3 regions of the Corticicoccus populi genome follow, and region 3 is predicted to be linked to each of the others. Evidence: predicted binding sites of a transcription regulator. Region 3 holds the regulator's gene; each other region holds the start of a gene.
The links. Region 3 encodes Rex, which represses fermentation and respiration genes when NADH is low (regulators of the CRP and FNR family bind a similar motif). Its sites were predicted from a motif close to TTGTGAAATATTTCACAA; they were not measured.
Positions count from the first base shown of each region.

Region 1: the regulator Rex is predicted to act here: its motif matches at 1,596-1,613, upstream of ACFSX4_RS03800 (cytochrome c oxidase subunit 2A).
Region 2: the regulator Rex is predicted to act here: its motif matches at 1,537-1,554, upstream of ACFSX4_RS05330 (cytochrome ubiquinol oxidase subunit I).

Region 1 is NZ_JBHUOQ010000001.1:723,395-727,686, forward strand. It holds gene ACFSX4_RS03780 (replication-associated recombination protein A) at 1-57, shown strand, start outside; gene ACFSX4_RS03785 (hypothetical protein) at 84-476, opposite strand; RNA gene ssrS (6S RNA) at 625-816, opposite strand; gene ACFSX4_RS03795 (Crp/Fnr family transcriptional regulator) at 880-1,572, opposite strand; gene ACFSX4_RS03800 (cytochrome c oxidase subunit 2A) at 1,692-1,853, shown strand; gene ACFSX4_RS03805 (cytochrome c oxidase subunit II) at 1,867-2,361, shown strand; gene ACFSX4_RS03810 (b(o/a)3-type cytochrome-c oxidase subunit 1) at 2,351-4,030, shown strand; gene ACFSX4_RS03815 (helix-hairpin-helix domain-containing protein) at 4,079-4,292, opposite strand, start outside.
Region 2 is NZ_JBHUOQ010000001.1:1,028,700-1,032,991, reverse strand. It holds gene ptsP (phosphoenolpyruvate--protein phosphotransferase) at 1-1,482, shown strand, start outside; gene ACFSX4_RS05330 (cytochrome ubiquinol oxidase subunit I) at 1,644-2,990, shown strand; gene ACFSX4_RS05325 (cytochrome d ubiquinol oxidase subunit II) at 2,990-4,021, shown strand; gene ACFSX4_RS05320 (potassium channel family protein) at 4,040-4,292, shown strand, end outside.
Region 3 is NZ_JBHUOQ010000005.1:281,590-285,881, forward strand. It holds gene ACFSX4_RS14025 (glycoside hydrolase family 32 protein) at 1-910, opposite strand, end outside; gene tatC (twin-arginine translocase subunit TatC) at 926-1,678, opposite strand; gene ACFSX4_RS14035 (twin-arginine translocase TatA/TatE family subunit) at 1,732-1,953, opposite strand; gene ACFSX4_RS14040 (redox-sensing transcriptional repressor Rex) at 1,997-2,629, opposite strand; gene ACFSX4_RS14045 (ABC-F family ATP-binding cassette domain-containing protein) at 2,766-4,292, shown strand, end outside.

The DNA.
Region 1 (4,292 bases), on a different contig from region 3:
ACTAAATATGAGCAGCAGCTTGAAGATATTTACGATAAATTAAACGGACTCACATAAAAAATCCCTGCAGATGCAGGGATTTTTTATCTCAATTTGTTATCTTCCGTTAAACCTGAAGCTTCAAAAGCATCTTCTTTATCATCAAACCTTGCCAGAGACTTAACTTTGTCATTAATGATAGTCAAAAATGTATACACATCCTGTCTTCCTTTAACACTTCCATCCTGTTCCAGCCACTCAGCATGCTGACTCAGAATAATTTTATTATTATCTGCATAAATCTCAAACGTTTCAAGTCGGATTCCTGCACGGTTCAACCAGTCTTTAATTCCTTCTGTATCAAGAACTGCAGTCCCCTTTGGACCGGATACTTCAAATTCTTCTTCAGTAATTGCCTTTAATTCATCTATATTTTTCTTATTACACCATTCTGTCCAATTTTCAGCAATGGCAACTGTTTTTAAAGTGTCTTTCATACTTACACTCCTATCCCGTATTAAATGGTTATTCTGTAAAATATACATTCTATTATTATATGTATCTCAAAACCAATGATTATAAACATTACAACGTTAATTTTCAATAAAAAAATAAGCACTGAATGCGAACATCCAGTACTTACTTGAAATAACCGAGCTTAAGCCGTGTGTTTTTGTTGATTATTTTGGCCTGCTATTTGCAGGTGGGTGTCCTGTTTCCGATTCCAAACGTCCTGTAAAACAGGCATGTTTTTCAAAGGAAAACCTATTAGACTCCCGTTTATAAAAGTGTTAGGTCAAAATATAATTCAACACATCACGAACTTCTCAGATATTTCTATTACAGATACTATAGCACATTAATTTATAAAAGAAAAGAAAAACAATTATTTATACATAATCAGAAAATCTGGCAGACATCAACAGTACAGTTGTCACAGTTAATGCTTTCTTTTAATGCAGGAAGATTATGAATGGTTATATACTTGCGGTCAACCGATACAATTCCCGTCTCTCTCATTACAGCAAGCATTCTGTTCACTGCTTCCCTCGATGTTCCGCACAACTGTGCAAGATCCTGATTGGTGAGCGGTGTATCAATCAATATGCCTGATGCAACTTCCCGGCCGAAAGAATTTGAAAGCCGGATTAATATTGAATCCAGAGCACCACCCTTCCCGTACATCATTAAATCACGCATTTTAGAAGCGTAGCGGTTTCTGTCTATATCCAGCCACCGCATCCATTCCGTTGTGAACACCTGGCTGTCGAGCACTTCTTTTTCAAAAATTGTACGTTCTATCTTTTTCACTACAACATTTGTTTTCGCTTTTGCATATGTATTATATTCTTTTGCACCGCAGAATAAAGTCACTGCTCCAAATATGCCGTCTTTATCAATGAAGTTTGTCACAAGTTCTTTACCATCTTCCTGCATACGGCTGACAAATACCTGTCCCTCTTCGAGCAGGAAAACATGTGATGCCTGATCTCCCGGGTGATAAATAAATTCTCCTTTTTTAAAAGTGATTTTTTCACCTGTTGCTGCAATATATTCAAGGATTGACGACGGTTTATATACATTTTCGTGCACTATTTTTCCGCCTCCCTTATTTTTCCTGAATTATATCACAAAATGTGATTTTTATCACTTTTTTTAAGGACATTATTCTTTATCATCATATATATACAAATGGACAGGGAGTGGTATAAATGGTTGAAAAAAATAATCTTTCAGAGGAAAAACATACAGCTCATCAAGATGATCATTCAAACCTGGATTTACGCGGTACATTAATGATGGTTCTGTTTTTAGGCGGCCTGATTTTAGTAAGCTGGTTTGGTGCTTTCATGCTGTTTATGGGAAGAATGTAAAGGAGGATTTACAGTGCATAAGTTTGAAAAATTATGGTTGATTATCGGAACAGGATCGCTTGTTCTCTTTTTAGGAATTTTAGGGATATCCGCGGTACATGCCGGACATACCCCCGCTGCAAGCGGAATAGAAACGATTCATCCGGATCATGTACGGGAAGATTCAAGATTTAGTGAACCGGGTTTATACGAGTCAGATTCTGATGCATATGATTATGATTTATACATGGTCGCAAGTGCTTTTATGTATGAGCCGAATGACATTGAAATTCCTGAAGGGTCAAGAGTCAACATTCAGGTCGCTACAACAGATGTCATTCACGGTTTTCAAGTTGCAGGAACCAACATTAATATGATGGTTGAACCCGGCTTAATTTCTACATATGAAGCAGATTTCAACAATACCGGTGAATATTTAATTTTATGTAATGAGTACTGTGGTGTCGGACATGCAGAGATGACATCAAAAATAACAGTCGTTCCAGGAGGTGACAGCAGTGAGCAATAATTTATCCCCGGACAAAATATTTTCTCCGCTGCAAAAAGTAGGCGCTAAAGATGCAAAACTGGTACTCGCAAATATGTACTGGGTGATATTCTCTTTATTTATCGGCGGTACAGCCGGACTGTTGCAGACCTTGGTTCGTTCAGGGCATCTGGAACTGCCTTTTGGAATCGGTTATTATCAATTACTGACATTACATGGTGTCATACTCGCACTCGTTCTGACATTCTTCTTTATCATGGGCTTCCAGATTGCGATTCTTTCAAAAGTCTGCGGTCCGTTATCAAGAAGCCAGAGAAAACTCGGCTGGACCGGCTTCTGGCTGATGACTGCCGGTACATTAATGTCTGCTGCGATGATTGCACTAAATGAAGCGACTGTATTATATACTTTTTATGCACCGCTGCAGGCACATGCCATCCACTATATCGGACTCACTTTAGTCATCGTCGGTACATGGGTGTCTGTTGCAGGTCAGCTAATGAAATACTTCAGCTGGAAAAAAGAATTTAAAGGTCATAAGACGCCACTCTTGTCATACATGACCGCTGTAAATAATGTCATGTGGATTGTTTGTACAATCGGAGTTGCTGTCACTGTATTATTCCAGTTTATTCCGTGGTCACTCGGATGGGTGGACCGGATCAATGTATCCCTAAGCAGAACCTTGTTCTGGTATTTCGGGCATGCGTTAGTATACTTCTGGCTGCTACCTGCTTACATGTCATGGTATGCAATTATTCCTAAAATACTCGGAACAAAAGGATTTTCAGATAATCTTGCAAGAATGAGTTTTGTATTATTTCTATTCTTCAGTATTCCAGTTGGAATACACCATCAGCTGGTTGAACCGGGAATTGACGCTTTCTGGAAAGGACTGCAGGTGGTACTGACATTCATGGTGATTATTCCTTCACTGATGACTGCATTCAGTCTTTTTGCTGTATTTGAAACATACGGCAGAAACCGTGGTGCAAAGGGTTTACTTGACTGGTTCAAAAAACTGCCGTGGAAGGATGCTCGGTTTGTTCTCCCATTCCTCGGTATGCTGTTCTTTATTCCGGGAGGTATCGGCGGTATCATAAATGCTTCCGGTCAGATGAATCAGATGATTCATAATACGATATGGGTTGTCGGACACTTTCACATTACTGTCGGTGCACCGGTTATTCTGACATATTTCGGGGTCATGCTTTTCCTTCTGCCGCATCTTACCGGCCGGAAGATTACTAAGCAGACGAATAATATGGCCTTATACCTCGGATACACATGGACATTTGGAATGGGAATTATGAGTCTTGCCATGCATTTTGCGGGGCTGAGAGGTGCACCGCGCCGTTCAACTTATTCAGAGTACGGCGGTGCCGGTATTGCTGAAGAATGGATTACTTATCAAGTTATGCAGGCTGTCGGCGGTTCATTTTTATTCCTTGCGATTATTATCGCAGTCATTCTGTTCTTCAAACTGATGACCGGACCTAAAGCAGATCAGCCTGAAGTTTTCCCTGTTGCAGAAATGATGGATCAGAACGCCCCTCAGACAAAATGGGTGGAAAACTGGAGACTCCTCATCATTATTACAGTATTCCTGATTTTGATTGCCTATACTGTGCCGATTACACAGATGTTTACTGAAAACATACCAGGTGCCGAAGGCTATAAACTTTGGTAAATAATATAATATATGAAGAAAAATGCCGGTGAATTCACCGGCATTTTTCTATTCTAGAAGATAACTTTTCACTGCTTTCAGCTTTGCATCTTTCTTATGATTCTCAAATGTATAAAAATCTGCAGTGTGAATACGGCTGCCGCTGTTTAACGTGATGACTGAATCTGAAGCACCTGCTTTGCCGTGTGAAAGATTAGTTTCAATCACCAGGCTGCTGATGGTCCGTTCTCCTGTTGTCATTGAATCAATAAACTCTTCGAAA
Region 2 (4,292 bases), on a different contig from region 3:
TTAGTCCTTGACGACCCTGAATTTTTGGGACCGATTGAAACAGCGATTAACGGTCTGAAAAGTGCACCTCAGGCGCTCGTTGAAACACGTGATCAGTTTGTAACTATTTTTGAATCAATGGATAATGAGTACATGCAGGAACGTGCTGCTGATATTAAAGATGTATCTAAGCGCGTACTTGCGCATATGCTGGGTAAAGAACTTCCAAACCCTGCAAATATCTCAGAACCTGTTGTCATAGTTGCTGAAGACTTAACGCCGTCCGATACAGCACAGCTCGACAAGAAATTTGTTAAAGGCTTTGTAACAAATATCGGCGGACGTACTTCACACTCTGCAATCATGTCACGGTCACTTGAAATACCTGCAGTAGTAGGTACGAAAAATGTGACTGAAGAAGCTGTGATTGGTGAAACAATCATTGTTGACGGTACGACAGGTGATGTAATTATACATCCGTCTGAAGATGAAATCCTGGCATACAGAGAGAAAGAAAAAGAAGTACTTGCTGAAAAAGAAGAACTTCTTAAACTTGTGGACAGTAAAACTGAAACCAATGATGGTGTTCATGTTGAACTGGCTGCGAATATCGGTACACCTGAAGATGTTGAAGGTGCTGTACGTCATGGTGCAGAAGGTGTTGGACTTTTCCGTACAGAATTCCTATATATGGGGCGTAATGAACTTCCGACTGAGGATGAGCAGTATGAATCATATAAAGCCGTTTTAGAAGGCATGGACGGGAAACCAGTTGTTGTCCGAACCATCGATATCGGTGGAGATAAAGAACTGCCGTATTTGGATCTTCCAAAAGAAATGAATCCGTTTCTCGGATACCGTGCGATTCGTATGGCTCTTGAAAATCAGGATTTATTCAGAACACAGCTTCGTGCGTTATTGCGTTCAAGTGTACACGGAAACTTGAAAATCATGTTCCCAATGATTGCGACACTTGAAGAATTTAATGAGGCAAAAGCATTGTTACTGGAAGAGAAAGAGAATTTGAAATCAGAAGGTATCGAAGTTAAAGATGATATTGAAGTCGGAATTATGGTTGAGATTCCATCAACTGCAGTTCTTGCAGATCAATTTGCTAAAGAAGTAGACTTCTTCAGTATCGGTACAAATGATTTAATCCAATATACAATGGCAGCAGACAGAATGAATGAAAAAGTCAGCTATTTGTATCAGCCTTACCACCCTGCATTACTGCGTTTAATTCAAAATGTTATTCAGGCATCTCATAATGAAGGTAAATGGACAGGCATGTGCGGAGAAATGGCCGGCGACACTCATGCGGTACCGCTTCTGCTAGGACTCGGTTTGGATGAATTCTCTATGAGCGGCACAAGCATATTGAAAGCAAGACGCCAGATTTCCGAACTGAATAAAGCGGATATGGAACAGCTTGCATCAGCAGCATTAAAAGCTAAAAATACTGAAGATGTTCTTAAACTTGTTAAAGAGTTTACAGAACGTTAATATTTTAAAATCGGGGCAGAGTATTCTGCTCCGGTTTTTATTTAATTTTAAAGTATGATAATTAATTCACAAAAATGTCATTAGATTTTTATAGTTATGGCAATCATTTTATGGTGATAGGAGGTATAATGATAAGACGTAAGAATGAGGGGTGTTACTAAATGGAAGACGTTATTCTGGGAAGAGTCATCACAGCGGCTACTCTTGGTTTTCATATTATATTCGCAACCCTGGGTGTAGGTATACCGGTTGCAATCATGGTTCTTGAATTTTTAGGTATAAAAAAGAATGATTCACACTATTTAACAATGGCACGCAGGATTGCCAAAGGATTTACAGTCACTGTCGCAGTAGGCGTAGTGACGGGTACGATTATTGGTCTGCAGTTATCATTAATCTGGCCTGAGTTCATGAGACTCGGCGGGCAGATTATCGCACTGCCGTTATTCATGGAAACTTTTGCATTCTTTTTTGAAGCAATATTTTTAGGTATTTATCTTTATACGTGGGATCGTTTCAAAAATCCATGGCATCACTGGATATTAACAATACCGGTTGTCATAGGTTCAACACTTTCTGCATTTTTCATTACGACGGTGAATTCTTTCATGAATACACCGGCAGGATTTGAATTGACAGCAGATACTTTTGTAAATATTGATCCAATCGCAGCCATGTTCAATCCGTCTACATGGGTGAGGGTATTCCATGTCGTCGCAACTGCGTATATGACTGCGATATTTATCCTTGGTTCCATTGCTGCTTTTAAATTAATTAGAAGCAAGTTTAAAGAGGACCGGGAGTATCATAAAAAAGGGCTTAAAGTAATGATGTCCATGGGTGTTGTTTTTGGACTTTTAACAATGCTTGCAGGAGATTTTTCAGCTAAATTTTTACATGAGGAACAGCCTGAGAAATTAGCTGCGATGGAATGGCATTTTGAGACTGAAAGCCACGCGGATTTAATATTGTTCGGAGTTCTTGATGAAGAAAATCAGGAAGTGAATTATGAAATCAGAATACCATGGATGTTAAGCTTCCTGTCAGGAAACTCTTTTGATACAGAGGTGACAGGACTGAATGATATACCTGAGGATGAACATCCGCCTCTGATTATTCATTATTTCTTTGATTTGATGGTGGTATTTGGAATGTATGCATTCGGTATATCGGTGCTTTACTTCATTGCTAAATTCACTAAAGGTTTAAATGAACATCATCCATCACTATTATATGCCTATGTTCTGGCTGGACCGTTATCAATGCTTGCGATTGAAGCCGGCTGGTTCTTAGCCGAAATGGGTCGTCAGCCATGGATACTGCGTGGTTATATGAAAGTGTCCGAAGCTGTGACGAATGCAGATGGTCTTGGTGTAACCCTGCTTGCGTTTGTCGGCCTGTATGCAGTACTTGGGTTTACATGCGTATATGTGCTGCTCAAAATGTATAAAGATCAGTCGGCTGAAGCATCGAGACTGGAATATTACGGTAAGAGAGGTGATGAATAATGCCGGATTTAAATTATGAATTGATTGGAATCACGGTCTTATGGACTTTCTTATACGGGTATGTCATTGTCGCATCAATTGACTTTGGTGCCGGCTTCTTTAATTACTATGCGATGAAAACAGGGAAGCATCAGCTCATCAGTGGTATTATTCAAAGGTATTTAAGCCCTGTCTGGGAAATTACCAACGTGTTCTTTGTGTTTTTCTTCGTTGGAATTGTCGGTTTTTATCCTGATACAGCTTATTATTTAGGGACGACACTTCTAATACCCGGAAGTATTGCATTGATTCTGCTTTCTATACGCGGCAGTTATTATGCGTTTAATTCGTATAATGTCACACCTAAAATGTCATGGGCATTTTTATACGGTGTGACGGGACTTCTGATTCCTGCATCACTTTCTGTTGTTCTGGTAATATCAGAAGGCGGATATATTATAGAAGATCAAAGCGGACTTCAACTTGACCTGACAGAACTGTTTTTCTCAACTTATGCATGGTCAGTTGTCTTTTTAGCAATCATATCTGTTTTATATATATCAAGCGGATTCTTGACTTATTATGCAGCGAAAGCAAATAATAAAGGTGCGATGGAAGTTACACGCAGCTGGTTTTTAATCTGGACACTTCCGATGCTTGTGATATCACAGTTTACTTTTCTCGGTTTAAGAGATCATAACTATGAGCATTTTATTAATGCACAGAACTACTGGTATCTTTTCGGCCTTAGTCTTGCAGCAATGGCGGTTGCCATTCTTCTTATATGGAAAAAAAGAAATTTTGGTCTCGCATTTATTTTAATTATGCTTCAGTTTGCCTTTGCATTTTTTGGATACGGTCTAAGTAAACTGCCGTATATATTGTATCCTTATATTGATATTGAAACGTCTGTAGTAAATGAAACAATGGCTTTCAGCCTGACTATTGTATTTATACTTGGTTTATTAATGCTTATTCCAAGTTTAATATTAGTAATGAGACTCTTTATATTTGATAAAGATTATGTGCAGGGGAAGAATGACAAATATTAATAACAGTTGGTGGGGAATATGAATAAAGAATTTGCGGTCATAGGACTCGGTCGTTTCGGCGGCAGTATTGTTCGTGAGCTGGTAGAACTTGACTGTGATGTACTGGCAATAGATATTGATGAGGAACTTGTCAATGAGTATCAGGATATTGCGACACGTTCTGTAGTGGCAAATACAACTGAGGAACAGGTTTTAAAGGATCTCGGCCTTAGAAATTTTGATAATGTAATTGTGGCAATAGGGGATAATATACAGGAAAGTATTTTGACAA
Region 3 (4,292 bases):
GCATACCGAGAAGTCCGATCATCACCCGGCGGCCGCACGCATCAACAGTTGTCATCGGCATATTAAAATCAAAGCCGTAGTCAAATTCAAAAAAAGTACCGTGATCCATTGATACATTTCCTGTATCCAGTTCGCCAATGACGAATCCGGCCTGATCCGTATTCCAAAAGTTATAACCGTACTTATCAATCCCTTTTGGGCAGAACATCAGTACATCAAAGCCGTCCAGTTCAAATACTTCCGGACGCTCCCACATATCACCGAATGTTGTCAAAGGTGTATCAAGAACCCCGCTGTACTCAAACCGTAAGCCGTCCGTTGATCGGTAAAGTGCCGCACCGCCGTAGCCGTCAGCTTTCTCAATGCCGAGCATCATATAATATGTATCCCTCTGTTTAAATACAAAAGGGTCCCGCACTGTTTTAATTTCTTCCGGCATTTCTTCGATAAGCGGTACGGGATGTTTATAGAGTTTCTTATCCGTTTTGAATTCTGCAGCAAGCTGCACCGGCGCGATTTCTTTCCCCGCTTTTTCAAACAGGCCGGTATAAAATACAAACAGCTCACCGCCTATTTCCACTGCCGAACCTGCCGTCAGACCGTGACTGTCATACAAATCGTCCGGTCTGAGCTTAACACCTTCATTATGAAAATCGGAAAGATTATCCGCAGACACGTGATACCAGTAATTAATATTATTTTTATCCGTTAAAGGATGCCAGTTATAAAACAGATGATACCTGCCGTCTCTATAGAAAAATGCTGCGGGAGACGACATGTATCCTGTCACCGGCTGTGTATGATACCCTTGACGCCACGGACTCGAATCTACTTTTTCTATCAGCCGGACGAGTGCTTCACGATCCAGTGATTCAATTTTTTTATAATAGTCATCATTAAAATCTCTCATGTCCAGCCCTCCTGATTACTCCAGTTCTTCTTCTATCGCTTTTTGTTCAGCTTTTAAATATCTTCTGTACCCTGTTTTCGAAATCATAATACTGATTTCATAAAGCATAATCATCGGAATGGTTAGTATGATATGCGTCATTAAATCCGGCGGTGCGATTACTGCAGCCACTATGAACAGAATAAAATATGCATACTTACGATTTTTCTTCAAAAACATCGGTGTGATGATACCGAGCTGTGTCATGAACAATACAAGAATCGGCATTTGAAAAATCACCCCGAACGGCAGTACTGTCCGGAATAAAAAGCCGAAATACTCATTGATACCGATTGTAGTCTGAATTCCCATCTCAGCAGATAAGTCGAATGTAAATCTGATAATATAAGGAACCACTACAAAATAACTGAATGCCATACCCGTCAGCATTAATACGACAACAATCGGTATATAGGACAATGTTAACTTCCGCTCGTTACTGTACAATCCCGGCGTGATAAACGCCCAGACCTGATACATAATTACAGGAAGTATAATCACAAATGCAATCACAACGATAACCAGAATGTATATTCTGAGCGGATCCGTCACTTGAAATGCATGCATCTGAACATTTTCCGTCCATGGTGCATTCTGCATCTGATATATCAGCGGCTTGGATAAAAAGAAGCCGATAATTAAGGCAGCTGCAAAAAAATAAGCCGCGGTTAAAATCCGCTTCCTCATTTCATCTATATGCTCTGTTATCTCTCTTTCTTCTTCATTCACTGAGAAACTCACCTCTTTAAAAAAAGGCGGCTTACGCCACCTCATTTACCTTATTAACTATTTGATTCAACTTTTTTTGGTTCTTCTACGCTTGCTTCCACTTTTTTAGGCTGTTCTTTTTCGTCGTCATCATCAGTTGCCAGACCTTTTGTCGCATCTTTAAATTCTTTTAAAGTTGAGCCGATCGCTTTACCGAACTGCGGAAGCTTTTTCGGTCCGAAAATAATTAAAGCAACAACCGCAATCACAATCAGGCTTGCAGGTCCTACTGCCATTAAAGTTTGTGGAATAAGTAATTCTAACATAAATTTGCCCCTCCTATAAATTCTTCATATAAAAGAATAATGCCTGTAATTCTACACCTAAATCTATATTGTGTACATAGATATCTTTATCCAGGTTCAATCTTATGGGTGTAAAGTTTAGTATACCTTTTACGCCTGCAGCAACTAAACGTTCTGCCATTTCCTGAGAAACTGACGCCGGTAGTGTAAGAATTGCCACTTCAACTTTCTCACGGCTGATAATATCCTCTAATTCATCAGTATGATAAATGTCTACACCGTTGACCTCTGTTCCTACCAAATGCTTATTGTGGTCGAGAGCCCCGACAACAGTCATCTTATCATTTAAATTAGTGAATTTATAATTCATTAAGGCACTGCCCAGGTTACCTGCACCGATAATAATCACATTCTTCTTATCCGTACCCTGAATATGTTCCATAAAGAATTTGAGTAAACTTTTAACATTGTATCCGTAGCCTTTACGGCCCAGTTCACCAAAATAAGAAAAGTCTCGGCGGATTGTCGCAGAATCGATATCCAGTGCTTCACTTATTTCTCTGGAAGATACACGGTCAGTCCCTGCCTCTTCCGCCTGATTAAAATACCGATAATATAACGGAAGCCGCTTCATTGTTGCATTGGGAATCTTCTTCTTACTGTTCACTTCAACTACACCTACCTGATATACTAGTCATTTAATTATAGCACAGTCATAATTTTTTAGTATACATTATAGGTATATAATTTCATCGTTTTTTTGTCTGTATTGTTGTAAACTTGAAGAAAGTGAGGGAATAATAATGATTGTAATGCAGTTATCAAATTTGAAAAAATCTTTTGTGACAGACTTGATATTCAATAACGTCACACTCGAAATTAAATCAGGGGAAACCATTGGTATCGTTGGGAAAAACGGTGCCGGTAAATCTACACTGATGAAAATTATAGCACAGGAACTCAGCTATGATGAAGGTACAATCAGCATGCCGAAAGATGTCTCTGTCGGATACTTGACCCAGCAGATGACACTCGAGTCTGAACAGACTGTCTATGATGAAATGATGAAGCCGTTTAAAAATATATTACAGATAAAAGAAGATATGGACCTTGAGACACAGTGGCTCAGCGAACATGAATATACGCACAGTGATTATGAGGCGCATATTGATAAGTTTGAAAAACTTCAAAATACTTTTGAAAATCAGAACGGCTATCATATTGAAACTGAAATAAAATCCGTCATTACCGGACTTAATTTTGAACCGGATGATTTAAAGAGACATGTCAGTGAATTTTCAGGCGGCCAAAAAACACGCCTTGCTCTCGGGCAGCTTCTTTTAAGCCGGCCGAATCTGCTGCTGCTGGATGAGCCGACCAACCACCTGGACATGGAAACTGTAGAGTGGCTGGAAGGTTACTTAAGGCAGTTCCAAGGTGCTGTCGTTATCATCAGTCATGACCGCTTCTTCCTTGATAAAACAGTGGATAAAATCTATGAACTCGAACTCAACCGGGGCACACTCTACCATACGAACTACACTAAATATATGGCAGAAAAAGAAAAACGGCACCGTCTGCTGATGAAACAATACGAAGAGCAGCAGAAAGAAATCAGTAAGCTCGAGACTTTTGTAGAAAAAAATATCGCCCGGGCCTCGACCAGCAATATGGCCAAAAGCCGCCGGAAAAAATTAGAATCAATGGACCGTATCCAGGCACCGAGACAGGATTACCGGAATGCAGATTTCAGCTTCAATATCATGCGGGAAAGCGGCAATGATGTCTTAAAAGTAAAGGATATATCCATCGGATACGATACACCTTTAAATGCCCACATTAATTTTTATGTTGATAAGGGTGACCGTATGGCCGTTTTAGGGCCGAACGGAATCGGTAAGTCCACCCTTGTCAAAACGATTGCCCGGAAACTTGAGACACTCGGCGGCACCATTCAATACGGCACCCACGTCTCAATCGGCTATTATGACCAGAAACAGGCCGAATTCACATCGAACAATAATGTTCTGAATGAGCTTTGGAATGAATACCCTCATATGAATGAAAGTGATGTCCGAAAAATTCTGGGCCGCTTTTTATTCACCCAGGATGAAGTCATGAAAAGTGTTAATGACTTAAGCGGTGGTGAGAAGGCGCGTATTCAGCTTGCTAAGCTGATGCTTGAGAAAAACAATCTTCTCATCCTGGACGAACCGACCAACCACCTTGATATTGACAGTAAAGAAGTACTGGAAGAAGCTTTGGAAGCTTTCCCGGGTACTATTCTGTTTGTATCGCACGACCGTTACTTCATCAACCGGATGGCTACT